2 regions of the Marinomonas algae genome follow, and region 1 is predicted to be linked to the other one. Evidence: predicted binding sites of a transcription regulator. Region 1 holds the regulator's gene; the other holds the start of a gene.
The links. Region 1 encodes FliA, which starts transcription of late flagellar genes. Its sites were predicted from a motif close to CTAAAGTTNNNNNNNNNNCNGCCGATA; they were not measured.
Positions count from the first base shown of each region.

Region 1 (8,350 bases):
TGCTAATAAGTCTGCTTCAAATAATGCGCCTGCAGAAGTGAAAGATTTAAGTTGGGATGATGTAGCTCCGGTAGATATGCTGGGGTTGGAAGTAGGTTATCGGTTGATCCCTCTGGTTGATAAAAGTCAGGGCGGAGAGCTTTTAGCAAGGATTAAAGGTGTGCGCCGTAAACTGTCTCAGGACTTGGGCTTTTTGGTTCCCAGTGTGCACATCCGAGATAACTTAGATTTAATGCCTAACGCTTATCGAGTTACCTTGATGGGAGTGAGTTTAGCTGAGGCGGAAGTGCATCCGGATAAAGATTTGGCGATTGATCCGGGGCAGGTGTTCGGCACAATTGATGGCGTGCCAGGTAAAGATCCATCATTTGGTTTGGACGCTGTATGGATTGATCTGAAAAAGAGAGACCAAGCGCAAACTTACGGCTACACAGTGGTTGATGTGAGCACAGTGGTAGCAACGCATATTAACCAAATTATGTATAAACATGCCTATGAGCTAATTGGTCATGATGAAGTTCAGCAGTTGTTGAGCTTGTTGAAACAGTACAACCCAAAATTGGCGGAAGAATTGGTTCCAAATACCATTCCGTTGAGCGTTCTTTTGAAAGTGTTGCAGAACTTGTTGATTGAAGGTGTGCCTCTTCGAGATATGCGGACCATCGCGGAATCTATTATGGGAGTACAGCCTAAGACTCAAGATCCTATGATATTGACGGCCGCTGTTCGAACTTCTCTGTCCCGTTTAATTATTCAGACATTGGCTGACGGTATTGAGGAAATTCCAGTCTTAACATTAGAACCTCAGTTGGAAAAAATGTTGATGCAAACGGTGCAGCAAAGTCAGCAGTCTGGTATAAAAAATGAAGAGGCACTTATTTTAGAGCCGCAAATGGCTGAGCAATTACAAAACTCCTTGAAACAGTCAGCTGAGCAGCAAGAGGCAATGGGAAATACGCCGATTCTTATTGTATCTGCTCCAATTAGACCAATGTTGGCGCGATTTATGCGTTACGGTATGGTGAATATGTCTGTGCTTTCATATCAAGAAGTACCAGATCACAAACGTATTACTGTGGTTGGTGTAATTGGGCAATAAGTTTGATGATTTGTCAGATTAATAGTATCTATATTTATTTGAATCTTTCGGGTAAGCTATGGATTTGTAAGAAAAATATACTGGAAGGATTAAGTTATTCATGCAAATTAGGCGGTTTAGAGCTCCTGACATGCGGCAAGCGATACGAAAGGTACGCGATGCTGTAGGTCCTGATGCTGTTATTTTATCGAATCAACGTCTTCCTACCGGAGAGATAGAGATTGTTGCCGCTTTGGATTACGACGGTTCCCTGCCTTCTAGTATGTCCTCCAAACGCCCTGTATCTAATCACTCGCCTGAACGTCGCACGCCAAGCTCTGAATACCTAGAACGCATAGAACAAGCCAAAAAACAGCCTCTCAAAGAAGAAACTGTGTCTGACGATGAAAGTCGGGCTAAGCCTTCTTACCGTTTTGAAATGCCGCCACTATCAGAAGATAAGACAGACCCTAAAGTTGAAGAAGCGCTATCTATTCGCAATGTTGATAGTGAACGACAGATGCGTGAAATGGAGCTGGAACTAAAAAATGTTCGAGCTATGTTAGATCGTCGTCAACAAGAGGAAGATCGAGCGGATGCTAAGGTTGGCTCTGCAGAGACGAAAGCGCGACAGCAGTTACAAGGGTTGGGGTTATCAGACTTTGTTGTTTCTAGGTTAATAGATGATATTGATTTAAAAGGTCGAGAAGATGATTGGAACCGCTTGCTTGCGAATTTAGCAGACTATATTCCTGTACGTTCCAACTCTAGTGAGCTTCGAGGTTGTATTGCCTTTATGGGACCAACAGGTGTGGGTAAAACCACCTCTATTGGTAAAATTGCAGCCCAGCATGTTTTAAAGCATGGTTCTGATGGTGTTGTTTTAATAACAACGGATACTTATCGAATCGCTGCCCATGAGCAATTAAAAACATTTGGTCGTATTTTAAATGTTCCTGTTGAAGTGGTGAGTGAATATTCAGACTTAAATGACGTCTTGGCGAAATATGCGGATTATCCGTTAGTGCTTGTTGATACGGCGGGTATGAATCCGAGAGATTCTAATCTTGAGCGCCAGCTTCTAATGATGAAGCGTGCACGCCAGAATTTGAAGAAGCTTCTAGTTTTGCCTTGTACTAGTCAAAGGCAAGTATTAAAAACAGTCGTTGAAATATATTCTCAAGTTCAACTAGATGGCTGTGTTTTAAGTAAGTTGGATGAGTCAGCTTCTCTTGGAGAAGCGATTAGTGTGGTAATCGAAGAAAGTTTGCCTGTTGTTTATATTGCCGACGGTCAACGTATCCCTGATGATATTGAGCCGGCTCGTGCGCATAATTTAATTAGTCGAGCGGTTTATACAGCTGAACATTATAGTCAGCTATATGGCTCATTAAAATATGGCGGGTAGAAAGGTATGGTAGTTAGTAAAAATATGTTATTACTGAAAGCGCTGCGTCAAACAATGTAGTACAGTTAGTTGACGCAACTAACTTAAATAGTAAAGGTTGCCTAGAATATTTTATGCAGACCAAGAATGGATATAACACATACTCAAAGAAAGCGACGCTCTCAATTGATGCGATTGTTGAGCAGTATGGGTATTTAGTAAAGAAAATAGCTTACCATTTGTTGGCTCGTCTGCCTGATAGTGTTGATGTCGATGATTTGACTCAAGCAGGTATGATGGGGTTGATAGAAGCCTACAAACGCTTTGAGTCAACAAAAGGGGCCAGCTTTGAAACCTACGCAGGTATTCGCATTCGTGGTTCTATGATGGACGAAGTTCGGAAGTCCGATTGGGCCCCTCGTTCTGTTCGTAGAAATGGTAGAGCTGTTACCAACGCTATTAAAGAATTAGAAGCAACTCTTGGGCGCGAAGCTGGTGATACAGAAGTCGCTGCACATATGGGAATAGGGATTGACGAATATCATGAGATGATTCAGTCCTCCATGTCGACCCAATTGTTTAGTTATGAAGAAATGCTGGATTCTGACACGAATAATCTGGAAAGCTCAGAATCCGAATTTGAAAACTCTCCTTATTCACTTGTTGAAGAAGATGGTTTTCAAGATGAATTAGCAAGAGAGATCGAAAATCTTCCAGAAAGAGAAAAATTAGTATTATCTTTATACTACAATGAAGAACTGAATTTAAAAGAAATTGGCGCTGTACTAGGCGTCAGTGAATCAAGAGTTAGTCAAATACATAGCCAAGCGGCTATGAGGTTGCGAGCTCGACTAAGTAATTGGCGAGATTAAATTATGAGTTGTGGAATATTACCTTTGGGGTGTGGAGGTTGCATTGGATAAAAACATGAAAATCCTGATTGTTGATGACTTCTCGACAATGAGACGAATCATTAAAAACTTATTACGGGATTTAGGATTTACCAATACAGTTGAAGCAGATGATGGAACAACAGCACTGCCGATACTTCAAGCTGGGTCTATTGATTTCCTAGTGACGGACTGGAATATGCCAGGTATGACAGGGATTGAATTGCTCCGAGCTGTGAGAGCAGATGAAAAACTGAAAACGATTCCTGTTTTGATGGTAACAGCTGAAGCCAAACGTGACCAAATTATTGCGGCTGCTCAAGCTGGCGTAAATGGTTATGTTGTGAAGCCTTTTACTGCCGTCGCTTTGAAAGAAAAAATTGAGAAAATATTTGAACGAATAGACGCTGCGAAATAGGAATTTTGGATGTCAAATGAATTGGGGTCTGGACTAGTGGAATTTGAAAGCCTAGTTAAAGATGGTGCTATAGAGCTTCAAAAACATATCGAAGTCGGAGACTTTGGTGGTGCAATCAAAATAATCCAAGAGTTAAGTGAAGCTCGACATAATAGCTTTTATAACGAAGTGGGTTTTTTGACGCGAAGTCTTCATGATGCCATTCGCGATTTTCAAGTTGATTCAATGGATTTGGTGTCAGGGGAAGGCGAAGCTACAACGAAAATTACAGACGCTTCAGATCGACTGAACTATGTAATTGAAACAACCAGCGCTGCCGCTAACAAAACCATGGATATGGTGGATGGTAGTGTTCCTGTCGCCAGTGAATTACAAGTCCGCGCTAAAGAGTTGCGTAAAGATTGGGGGCGTCTAATTCAAAGAGATTTGACACCGCAAGAGTTCCGTGATTTGTACAAGCGAATTGATGTGTTTTTAGCATACGCTGATGAAAGCGCAACAACCTTGCATTCAAACCTCAACACGATTCTTCTAGAGCAAGGTTATCAAGATCTAACAGGTCAAGTAATTGCTAGAGTGAATGATTTAATTCGAGATGTAGAAGAAAAACTTGTTCATCTCGTCGCTGTTGCTGGACGCGTTGATAGTATCTCCGGAATTGAACACCAAGAGAAAGAGTCTGGTCACGATGATACTCGTGGTCATGGCCCAGCTATTAATAAACAAAACAACCCAGAAGTATTGAATAGTCAAGACGAAGTAGACGACTTGCTATCAAGTCTTGGTTTCTAGAAGGGGCTGAGGATGAGTTTTGAAGTCGATGAAGAAATTTTACAGGATTTTTTGGTAGAAGCTGGAGAAATCTTAGAGCAGCTTTCTGAACAATTAGTAGATTTGGAACAGAACCCTGATGATAAAGCATTGCTTAATGCAATCTTCCGTGGCTTCCATACGGTAAAGGGTGGTGCAGGATTTCTGCAGTTAACCGCATTAGTTGACTGCTGCCATTACGCTGAAAACGTTTTTGATATCTTAAGAAACGGTCAGCGTAAAATAGACTCTGATTTAATGGATATTGTTTTACAGGCACTTGATGCTGTAAATGAAATGTTCGATACCGTTCGTGCTGGTGGTGAACCGGAGCGAGCGTCCCCAGAATTAATCTCGGCATTAAGTGCGTACGCTACTCCTCCAACGGAAGAAGAGTTGGCAGGCGCGGATGAAAATGACGCCGTTGAAGAGCCAAGTGAGCCTGTTGAGTCCGATGATTCCTCAGCTGATGAAGATCATGACTCTGTCACTTCAGATGAAGATGTTGATATTTCTGATGATGAATTTGAATCTCTACTCGATGCTTTGGGTGGCTCAGATACGTCATCTGATGATGAACCTAAAGCTGATGCAACTGACGATAGCGATGAAATCACAGAAGATGAATTTGATGCACTTCTGAATCAGTTGCACGGTAGCGGTGCTCCTGGTGTTTCTGATGAGCCAGTGGCTGAAGAGAAGTCAGATTCAGCAGAATCAGATGACATTACAGAAGACGAATTCGAAGCTTTATTGGATAAACTTCACGGCGAAACGGGTTCTCCATCTAAAGACATCAAGAAAGACGAAAGCTCAGAACCTTCCTCTGATGTGCCTGCTGGCTCAGGTGATCTAATAACAGAAGATGAATTTGAGTCACTTCTAGATAGTTTACAAAATCAGAAGAAAGAAACTGAGAAAAAAGCAGAAAAGCCTAAAGAGCCAGAGAAGCCGAAAGCTAAGGCAAAACCTGCGCCAGAGAAGCCTGCAGCACCTAAACCAGCTGCTAAGGCGAAGCCTGTAGGAGCTGATGCTGAAGCACCTAAGGAAAAAACTGTTAATGCACCTGTTACACAGGAAGCAACGGTTCGTGTTGATACTAAACGCTTAGATGACATTATGAATATGGTTGGTGAGCTTGTATTGGTTCGTAACCGTCTCGTCCGATTGGGTCTTCAAAGTGAAGATGAGTCGATGGGTAAAGCAGTATCAAACTTGGATGTTGTAACTGGTGACTTGCAAAACGCGGTAATGAAGACGCGAATGCAGCCAATCAAAAAGGTGTTTGGTCGTTTCCCACGAGTGGTTCGAGATCTTGCTCGAAACATGAAGAAAGAAGTAAACCTTGTCTTACGTGGTGAAGACACAGATTTAGATAAAAACCTAGTAGAGGCGTTAGCAGATCCTCTAGTTCACTTGGTGCGAAACTCTGTAGACCATGGTGTTGAAGGGCCAGATGTTCGTGAAGCCAATGGCAAACCTCGAGTTGGAACGGTTATTTTATCTGCTGAGCAAGAAGGTGATCATATTCTGTTGTCTATTGAAGATGATGGAGCTGGTATGGACCCTAACTTCCTCAGAGGAAAGGCGGTTGAAAAGGGCATAATGGATGCTGATGCAGCCGAACGTTTATCAGATGATGAAGCATTTAACTTAATATTTGCGCCAGGATTTTCTACTAAAGTAGAAATTACAGATGTATCTGGTCGTGGTGTTGGGATGGATGTGGTGAAAACCAAAATATCTCAACTAAACGGCACCTTAGATATTAAATCTGTTCTTGGTCAAGGTTCTCGCTTCATTATCAAGGTGCCATTGACGCTTGCAATTATGCCGACGTTAATGGTTACTCTGGAAGATCAAGCTTTTGCTTTCCCTCTTGTTAGTGTGAATGAGATATTCCACTTAAACTTGAAGAAAACCAATATTGTTGATGGTCAGCAAGTTGTTGTGATTCGTGGTAAAACACTACCTATTTTCCATCTTAAGAGCTGGTTAGTTAAAGGCAGCAGTAAGAATGACTTACCGTCGGAAGCTCATGTCGTCGTTGTCCAAGTGGGCATCAATGAGGTTGGTTTTGTGGTTGACCAATTGGTTGGCCAAGAGGAAGTTGTTATAAAACCATTAGGTAAAATGTTGCAAGGTACCGCAGGAATGGCTGGTGCTACAATTACTGGTGATGGTCGTATTGCATTGATTTTGGACGTTCCTAGTATGCTGAAAACTTATGCATCAAGGTAATACGATTTTCGCTTAGGGGATGTTATATGCCTGTAAAGGTACTAGTTGTTGATGACTCAGGTTTTTTTCGACGTCGTCTAGTTGAGATATTTGAAGCAGATCCAAGACTGGTTGTTGTTGGTACGGCGAATAATGGTAAAGAGGCGATAGACAAGGTTCAATCTCTGTCGCCTGATGTAGTAACTATGGATTATGAAATGCCTGTTCTTGATGGCATTGCCGCTGTAGTTAACATCATGAAGCTTAAACCAACGCCAGTGCTGATGTTTTCTTCGCTGACCCATGAAGGAGCCAAAGTTACTTTAGATGCTCTGGAGGCGGGTGCAGTTGATTTTATGCCAAAGAATTTCGAGGATATTTCTCGAGATTCTGCCGTAGTCAAACGAGCGTTGGTTGATAGGGTTCTCGCTGTAGCAAGAACTCGTTTAACGGGCGGTCGTGTATCTGTTGAAGCTCTAGCTCCACGTGAAGCTCCTAAGCCAATTGTAACTGACCGTGGTGTTATCATTCCGCGAGCTAGAAAGCGGGTTAGTTTGGTTGCTATTGGAACCTCTACTGGCGGGCCTATGGCTTTGCAAACCGTGTTGAGCAAGTTGCCTAAAGACTTTTCCGCTCCTCTAGTATTGGTTCAGCATATGCCAGCTGCTTTCACGAGCGCTTTTGCTGACCGATTAAATAATATTTGCCAAATTACCGTTAAAGAAGCTCAAGACGGAGATCGTCTACAAGCAGGTGTTGCATTATTGGCTCCTGGTGGAAAGCAAATGATGGTAGACCCTAGAAATGGTGGGTGTGTACGCATCTTGGATGGGGATGAAAGACTTAATTATAAACCATCTGTCGACGTTACCTTTGGCTCAGCTTCAAAATGTTACCCAGGAAAAGTGTTATCTGTTGTTATGACAGGAATGGGAGCCGATGGTCGAGAGGGGGCTCGTATGCTGAAGAACACAGGTTCTAGAGTTTGGGTTCAAAGCGAAGAATCCTGCGTTATTTATGGCATGCCAATGGCTGTCGAAAAAGCTGGTTTGGCGGACGATATTATAGATCTACAACATATTGGTGAGCGTATTGCACGAGAGGTAAGCTAGTGGATCTGGTTACTTTAGCTGGCTTATTAATCGCTTTTAGTTCGGTCTTTCTTGCTAACTGGTTAGGAGGAGGGGAAATAGTTCTTCTATTAAACCTTCCTTCTGCAATCATTGTTATTGTTGGTAGTATTGGCGCTACACTTATTCAAAGTAGTATTCAGGAAGCCATTCGAGCCTGCGCTCTTTTAAAATGGAGCCTATTCCCCCCCGTTTTTGATTTTAATTCTTCCCGTGCTGCAATCAATAGTTTAGCTCATAAGGCGAGACGACTTTCCTTGTTGGCCTTAGAGTCAGATATAGAAATACTTGGCAGCAATTTTTCTAATCGTGCTTTGCAGATGGTCATAGATGGCGCTGACCCTGAATTACTAGAAGGCCGCCTTAATGATGACGCTACACGTATTTATAATAAGCGTATGAAAAGCATCACCTTCA
Region 1 is NZ_JBLIXK010000001.1:544,328-552,677, reverse strand. It holds gene flhA (flagellar biosynthesis protein FlhA) at 1-1,099, shown strand, start outside; gene flhF (flagellar biosynthesis GTPase FlhF) at 1,200-2,486, shown strand; gene ACMUMQ_RS02585 (RNA polymerase sigma factor FliA) at 2,600-3,337, shown strand; gene ACMUMQ_RS02580 (chemotaxis response regulator CheY) at 3,393-3,773, shown strand; gene ACMUMQ_RS02575 (protein phosphatase CheZ) at 3,783-4,565, shown strand; gene ACMUMQ_RS02570 (chemotaxis protein CheA) at 4,578-6,824, shown strand; gene cheB (protein-glutamate methylesterase/protein-glutamine glutaminase) at 6,851-7,915, shown strand; gene ACMUMQ_RS02560 (flagellar motor protein) at 7,915-8,350, shown strand, end outside.

Region 2 (8,350 bases), 110 kb from region 1:
ATGACTCGCTTGATGAAGTGCGTACGCTTTTCATTCAGGCACAGAATGACATTAATACTCAAGAAGACCTTGATGCCATCTCACAAGAGATTTCGATGATAACGGAATCTATGGCAGAACTGATGAACGCAAGAAGTGCAGACGGAAGTTATATCTTTGCGGGTACTGATTCATTAGGGCCTCCTTTCGTGTTAAACAGCAATGGGCGTTACGAGTGGACCGGAAATGAAGGGCAAAAATTTGCTCAAATTTCAGAAAGTATGAAAATCCCAGTAACAGATTCAGGTAAAAAACTGTTTCAAGATATCTGGACTAACCGATCCTTTTCTTCTGATCTGATTACTGGGGATGTTTCTTTATCTGCAAAAGTGCAAAACCAAGGTGATTTTGATCAATTCATGGAAGATCATTACGATCCAGAAAACCCTGATTCTAATCGATATTTTCTGACCACTTCGCCTGTACTTGAAGAAGGTGAAAACGTTGATTTAAACGATTACCTTTATATAGGCTCTAATGATCGAGAAGATCAGCAAAGACGTAGAACATTTGATGGTACTCCAGGTACTTACAGTATCGTGAACAGCGATGGTGAAACTGTTTCGTCTGGTTCTTATACTGCCGGTAAGCCGATTACATTTGGTGGTATGTTATTCCTTCTTCGAGGACAGCCAGGGGCTGCGGTTGATATTTCTTTAGATCAGCCAAGGCGTGATAACGTTTTAAACGAAATTAATGATACCCTTGATGTTCTAAAGAATGAGTTCTCTACACCAGAAGAGCGTGAACAAGCATTTTTTGATGCTACAACCAGTATTAATAATGCTCAGCGTATGGTGGGTGAGGGCCGATCTAATGTCGGTGCAAGATTAAATATTCTTCAAGATAGAGAAGATTTTAGTTCAGCCAATCAGTTATCAAACGCAACAGCTCAAGATAGAATTGGTGGCTTAGATATTTCTGAAGCCGCAACAGAGTTATCTATGAAAGAGTCAGCGTTGACTGCCTCTCAAAAAGTATTTTCGCGTATCAGTAATTTGTCGCTGTTTAATCAAATGTAAGTTTTGGATATAGGGTAAGCAATGCCGGCGTTTAATGTAGAGTCATGCTTTGGTGCTGATATTAATGTTGGGTATTTTGATATTAATGAAATACTCGACATTATGGAGATCAAGCCAAAAGTATTAAACAGTAAGCGCGTGAAAACCTTGATTGGACTGCATGGCCGAAAAGAACGAGTGGTCAGTATTGCTATGAGACAGGTGGCATTTGATGTCTTAAGCTCTACTCTAGATGCTCCTTTTCTTCCTTATGACCCTTACTATGCTAATGATCATAAATTATTAAATAGCCGCCGCGAGCGTTTATATGATGCTCAGGAACGGTTCCTTTTCTTGTGCATGTCTATTGCAACAGGTCGCTCTGTTAAAAGCTTAAAAAAACTTCAACCGGATTTTAATACCAAAGAATTGCGCGCGAAGCACACCAAAAAGCAGAGTTTATTCCGTTACTTTCGACAAGAATTAAATGAGCATACCAGAGACTATATTCTCAGCTATAAAGCTCGTATGAATGATGAAGGTGAAGGAAAAAGTCCTGCTGAAGCGCCAGCTTCAGAAGCTCTCAAGCTTTCAGTTGAAGCGACTCGAAATAATATAAATGCATCTACAGTTCAACAAAAGCATATCGAAAGTAAATATATTCCAACTTCCTTTGATGATGAAACGGTAACCGCGTTTAAGCTGTTCAAAGATGGACACATTTTACTGTCAGCACAGGTTGAGCTTTTCAAGCGAGGCGAGCAATTAGAGATACTTGAGCTGATGAAGTTCTGTCGTCGTCTGATTGAATCTCATACACGCAATAACTTTTCCTTAATGGCCATTCGCCATATCAAAGATGCTTCTACTTATTTAGAGCAGCATGCTATGGGGATGGCTGTTCTTGGAATTCACTTTGCAAAGGCTTTAAAGCTTTCCAATGCTTATATGGAAGTGATTTGCCTTGGTGCCTTATTGTTTGATTTAGGGCGTTTCCGTTTGCCTAGCGCAATGATGTCTAAAACGACAAAGATGACCTCTGGGGAGTTTGATTTGTTTCGCAAACACATACAGTTTGGTGAGCAGATCTTGCAAAAGTGTGAAGGTATTCCAAAAGCGGTTTACCAAATGTTGTATGACCACCATGAGAAAGTGGATGGTTCTGGCTACCCTGAAGGTAAGCAGGATAAAGAAATCTCCGTCTATGGAAAGATTGCCGCCATTGTTGATGCTTATGATGCCATGACTTCTGAGCAACCTCATAAACCGTCTATGGGGCCGATTAAGGCTTGGAGGAAAATGCGCGATGAATCAGGCTTGGCATTTGATAAAGAGTTGTTAAGTGTGTTCCTGAAGCATATAGGCAATGTGCCAGTGGGTTCTTGTGTTGCCTTATCAAATGGGCGAGTTGGTTTTGTTCTGACATTAAATAAAGCTTTTCAGCCTTCTTTAGTACGCCAAGTTTATAGTCTGACGAATAAGTCCTTTATTGAGCCTTCAGATATTGAATTGAATAAGTCTGCTAACTTGAGAACGGAGGTGGTGATAGAGAAAGAAGTTGACCCTCAGTCTCTGAAGTTGCAATTTATCGATCATATCTCATAATTCACCGTTCACCGTTCACCGTTCACCGTTCACCGTTCACCGTTCACCGTTCACCGTTCATTTCTTATTTTTTGTGTAAAACCTGTTTTTTGCGTTTTTCTTTTCTGTAATTTCTATTCTATAGGGTCTCATTTTTGATCAGTTTGCCTGCTTTTTGTGCTGATTATTGAGGCCGTTTTTCTGAAAACTTTAGTGTTCTATGTGTTTTTTCTTAGCTTTTTTCACATTTTGATTTTTTTCGTCTATTTACGCTTTTTTTTGCCTTTATTTTTAAAGTTATTGACCCCTTGCACGATAACTTTGAGTGACGCTTTTTTATGTTTTAGAAAGTTTTAAAATATGAAAAAAATCAAAAAAATATTAAAGGTCAACGCTAAGGTGTCGATAACTTTAATAAGAGACAAAAACCAAATATATAATTAAATCAAAAGGTTGTCTCGATAATAAAATATTTTTAGGAGAGAAAAAATGGCTTTATACGTAAATACTAATGTGTCCTCGCTGAACGCTCAGCGTATGTTGGATAACTCCAGTCGAGACCTTGATACATCCTTTCAACGTTTGTCTTCTGGTCGTCGAATTAACAGTGCAGCAGATGATGCTGCGGGTCTTCAAATTTCCGATCGTTTGACCTCACAGATTAATGGTTTGAACCAATCTGTACGAAATGCAAACGATGGTATCTCTCTAGCGCAAACTGCAGAGGGGGCCTTGGACGAAACAACTAACATGCTACAACGTATGCGTACCTTGTCTATTCAGGCGGCAAACGGGTCTAACTCAGACAAAGACCGTGTGGCACTACAGCAAGAGATGGCGCAGCTATCTAAAGAGATTAACCGAATCGCTGATACAACAACATTCGGTGGCGCTAACTTGCTTGACGGTACTTACCAAGGGATATTCCAGGTTGGTGCAGATGCAAACCAAACAATCAGCTTCACGATGGAGTTTGGTGGGCCGAATAACTCGATTGATTACCAAGCCAATAATGGTTTCACCATGTCCGGGTTATCGAATCAGGCTTCTGCACAAGTCAGTGAAACGACAGCATCTGTATCAACGATAGTAAACGCGCAAAGTATGATCGCGATTATCGACTCTATGATTGCAGCGGTGGACTATAAGCGAGCAGAGCTAGGTGCGATACAAAACCGTTTCAGTTCAACCATTACTAACTTGAGTAACATTGCTGAGAACGTTTCTGCCGCTCGTGCACGAGTGCGAGATGCTGACTTTGCAGCGGAGACTGCAAATCTAACAAGTACGCAAATTTTGCAACAGGCGAGTAGTACCGTTCTGTCTCAGGCAAATCAGCGTCCACAGACAGCATTATCTCTTTTAGGGAATTAATTGATAAATAATTAAATAAAACTGGATGATGTAAAGCAGCACTAGACTGCTGCTTATTCAAAATATTCGAGTATTGTCTCGGGAATCAGGCTACTTCTCTCTCCTAGAGGTGCCTCTTAAGCCGGGTGGATTTTTTCACCCGGCATTTTTTTACCTAAATATTGGCTTTTTCACTGTTTGGGGAATGTTTTAAGAGGTTTTGAAGGGGATGAAGAGAAGGGTGAGGCTTATATCAAAGAGAGCTATGGCGTGAAGTTGATCAAGAAAGGTAACCGCTTTTTGCCCTTGGCTGACTTTGATATGGGCTTCTTATGCAAAACAACGGTAAGAAGAATCTTAGAGGTTTTTATTGAAGTGATATTTTTCAGCTCATCACTTGTTTGTTTCAAGTAAGAGGTGACGAGTTGATCAGTAAAAGCGGTTTTAAGAGGACGGTATTTGAGCGAGTGACATGTTTCATTTTGAGAGATGTTGCGCGTTCTTAGCTATTTGAGCCTATAAAAAATTTGTTAGCAACGCTGACTCACAACAGAGTGTTGTGCTGTTGGCTAATGCGAAAAAAATTGGAGTACAGATTATTCATAAGACAAAGATGGTTAAGAAAAACCATAGAAGCGTAAGCGCATGTTTAGTCGTGAGCTAAAGAGCTGTTTACATCTAATGGTTTGGGTGTGTTTTAAAAAGCACATTCAGATGAACGAATCCGCTTGCCTTGATGTAAGTGATGTTTGCAAAGCGCAGTCTTTTGCAGAGCGAATACTAGTACGCGACAAAACTAGGTCTTTTTTGTGAGGCTTTTTCATGATCGTGAAATGTATGCGTTTGCCTGCGGCTCTGTGTTTGAAGGCATTGTTAGTGGATTCAATTCGCGTTTCTTACGGGTTAAGCCAAAGGCTTAATTGAGTGCTTTGTTATGCATTTTTATAACGGCTTTTTGATGGCTTTTTATTAAGCAGAAAAAGATTGGAGTACAGGTTATTAGAAAAATATTGATGACGAAAGAAAAACTCAGAGGACAGACACATGTTTGCCTCAAGGCTTAAGAGCATTTAGGTATGACGGCTTGGGTGTGTCTAAAAAGACGCGGTCAGGTGAATGGATTCGTACGCTTTGAAAGTAGTGATAGGTACTTTCTTGCTTGGCTCGATTTCTGGCAGCGGCGAACTTAGATGTTTTGGATGGAGCGCTCGATGCTTATGAAGCTTAAATGCTTGCTGGTCGCTTGTGCCTGGAATAGTGCCAATGATTTTAAGCTCGATTTACTGGTTGATCCGTTAAAGGGGCTCGATGGGAGCTGTGCGTGATCTATGGCTAGATTATTCGGCGCGTATTTTTTGTGTGGCTGGAAAGCTGGAGCGCAGAGTGTTCGCAGGATTATGTTTGTTAAAGAACATGATCGAGAAATAAGTGCATGTTTGGCTTAAAGCTGAAGGCTGGCTTATGCGTGAGCGAATGGCTGTGTTTGAAAAAGTTTGTCCAGATGGGCGAGTCACTGAATTGTCTTGATATTAGCTGTGCTTGTGAAAAGCCTGCTTTTGCTGAGTGAACATTTGTGCAGAGCGAACATTGATGCTTTTTTTTACGAGGTTTTGTGTGGCTGTAAATCGTCAATGCTTATGGCTGCTCTGTACCTGAAATATATGAGCAGGTTTGGACTGTTTAGTTGGGCGATTTATTTTGTGGTTTGAATGAAGGCTTTGTTGTGACTTGTGTTTGTGACAGAGCATTTGCCGCCTATTTTTATCGATCCAAAAAAGGCTTGAATGGTTTGCTGGAAAAGTTGTTAGCGGAGCAGTGTTGGCTAAAAGACTGGTAAAGCTATAAGTCGTTTTTCGGGCTTATAGCTAAAAAGCTTCTTTGTGTGCTTTGGAAAGTAGGCCTAGACGGATAAATCCGTGTATTGAAAATGGCTACTCAAAAAGAAACCCATTTACGCGGGGGAAGATGTTTACTCAATGAGAGTTTTAGCTCTTGAGTATTGCTGATGCTCGCGGGGAAAAATACAAAATTTCGACAGCTATTTTGTTGTTAATTCTAGGTGTGCTTTTGAGTTCTGGAAGGCTTTAGCCACCATGAAATTGAAGAGTCGATGAAAGGGTTATCTTTGTGGCAAAAAGCGGATGCTTTTTGTCTTAATGAGGTGTCTTCTTGCCTTTTTTTGAATTTGAAAGAAAGGAAAGGTGACAGATTGTTTCGGTGGCGGTTTGGTTTAGTCAGTTTTTTGTTTGTTTAAAGTACTGGCTAGACGAAATAACCCGGATAAATGCTCTTTTTTGTGTAAGAAATGTCGATTTCGATGAGAAAAATACATTTTTTATGAAAAAAAGAGAAAAAAGATTTAATTGCTTTAAATTCATTTAAAACAATTAGTTAGGCAGATTCTTGCCGAATATCGGGAAGGTTTTTTCCGGCTTTAGGAAAATATTTTCCGAAAATGACTAAAGGTTTTCAAACTCTTGTCGAAAACCTTAATACGATCTGCTTCTTTGCAGGACTTAATGAAAATTTAGGAGGCTATGATGGCTCTTTACGTAAATACAAATACTTCATCTTTAAACGCGCAGCGTGCGTTGATGAACTCTAGTAATGAATTGGATGTCTCTTACCAGCGTTTGTCTTCTGGTCAGCGTATCAACAGCGCTGCAGATGATGCCGCAGGCCTTCAAATCTCGGATCGATTGACTTCTCAGGTTAATGGTCTTAACCAGTCAGTACGTAACGCGAATGATGGTATTTCTGTAGCGCAAACAGCTGAAGGTGCTTTGGACGAAACAACAAGTATGTTGCAACGTATGCGTACTTTGGCGATTCAGTCTGCTAACGGATCTAACTCTGATGATGACCGTGTTGCTATCCAACAAGAAATCAAACAGCTATCTACGGAAATCAACCGTATTGCTGACATCACAACATTCGGTGGTGATAAGATCTTGTCTGGTGAGTACGAAGGTATTTTCCAAGTAGGTGCGGATTCAAACCAAACAATCAGCTTCAGTATGACAGTTGGTGGTGCAGCTAACTCAATTGATTACGCTGGTAATGGTGGTTTCACTATGTCTGGTCTATCAAGCAACGCAACGACTGCACAAATCAGTGTAACAAGTGCATCTGTATCTTCTGTTGCTAACGCTCAAAGTATGATCGACATTATTGACACTATGATCGGTGCGGTTGACTCTAAACGTGCAGATTTGGGTGCGATTCAAAACCGTTTTAGTTCTTCTATCAGTAACTTAAGTAACATTGCAGAAAACGTATCTGCTGCACGATCTCGTGTACGTGATGCTGACTTTGCGGAAGAAACTGCGAAACTAACAAGTACGCAAATCCTTCAGCAAGCAAGTTCTTCTGTATTGTCTCAAGCAAACCAACGTCCACAAACAGCTTTGTCTCTTTTAGGCTAAGCTAGGTAAGATGGTCACGGAAGTAAAGCTGGGACTTACTTATTAAGTAGTCTCAGCTTTTGTTTATTTGGAGGAGATCTTGGATGTCTATTAATACCAGTGATTTTTCTAAACAAAGCATAGGCTATTCTGTTAACCCTGAGCAAAGGGCGGCGGAAGATTTCGCAACGATCCGTCAGGCAAAAGCTAAAGTCGTTCAGGATATGGCCGATACAGCAAAAACCGATCAAGAAGGCAAAGATGCCCGCTCTTCTAGTTCTCCTGCTAAGGTTGAACCACGCGATATTGAGATGATGAATGAACAAATGTCTCAATTGAATGTGCAGTTAACCTTTGAAATGACGGAAGAACGAGAGCAAAATATAGTTAAAGTTTTAGATCAGTCGACAGGAGATGTCGTCCGCCAAATTCCGACGGAAGAGTTTCTCAAAATGTCTGAAAGAATTGATGCTATTATGAGTCAGCTTAGCGATATCAGGGGAACCTTGGTAAACAGTGAGGCATGATTAGGTAGCAAATAATGTAGATACGTTAGGAGATAAAGTTATGTCTATAGGCTCATTGGGCGCCGGGTCTGGTTTAGATCTGGAATCCCTCGTAAAAGAAATGGTGAGCGCTCAAAAAGACGCAAAAGTTCGACTTTATCAAACCCAAATCAATGGATATGAAGCGGAACTATCTGCATTGGGGCAGGTTGGTTCTGCTATTGATACATTCAAAAGTACAGTTCAAACCTTAAATGACGAAGACCTTTTTACTGGGCGTGATGCAAAAATAGCTCAAAAAGAAGGCGAAGAAGTCATGTCTATTACCACAGACAATACTGCCTCAAATGGATCTTATTCAATTGACATCAATCAAGTGGCTAAAGGCAGTCGTGTTATGTCGGCTCCTGGTGTGTTCACTTCCGCTGACGATGTCATCACAAAGAAAGACGATACTCTTACC
Region 2 is NZ_JBLIXK010000001.1:652,066-660,415, reverse strand. It holds gene flgL (flagellar hook-associated protein FlgL) at 1-1,061, shown strand, start outside; gene ACMUMQ_RS03095 (HD-GYP domain-containing protein) at 1,083-2,645, shown strand; gene ACMUMQ_RS03090 (flagellin N-terminal helical domain-containing protein) at 3,114-3,998, shown strand; gene ACMUMQ_RS03085 (hypothetical protein) at 4,176-4,391, shown strand; gene ACMUMQ_RS03080 (hypothetical protein) at 5,662-5,814, shown strand; gene ACMUMQ_RS03075 (flagellin N-terminal helical domain-containing protein) at 6,518-7,402, shown strand; gene ACMUMQ_RS03070 (flagellar protein FlaG) at 7,486-7,908, shown strand; gene fliD (flagellar filament capping protein FliD) at 7,949-8,350, shown strand, end outside.
Region 2: the regulator FliA is predicted to act here: its motif matches at 6,437-6,463, upstream of ACMUMQ_RS03075 (flagellin N-terminal helical domain-containing protein).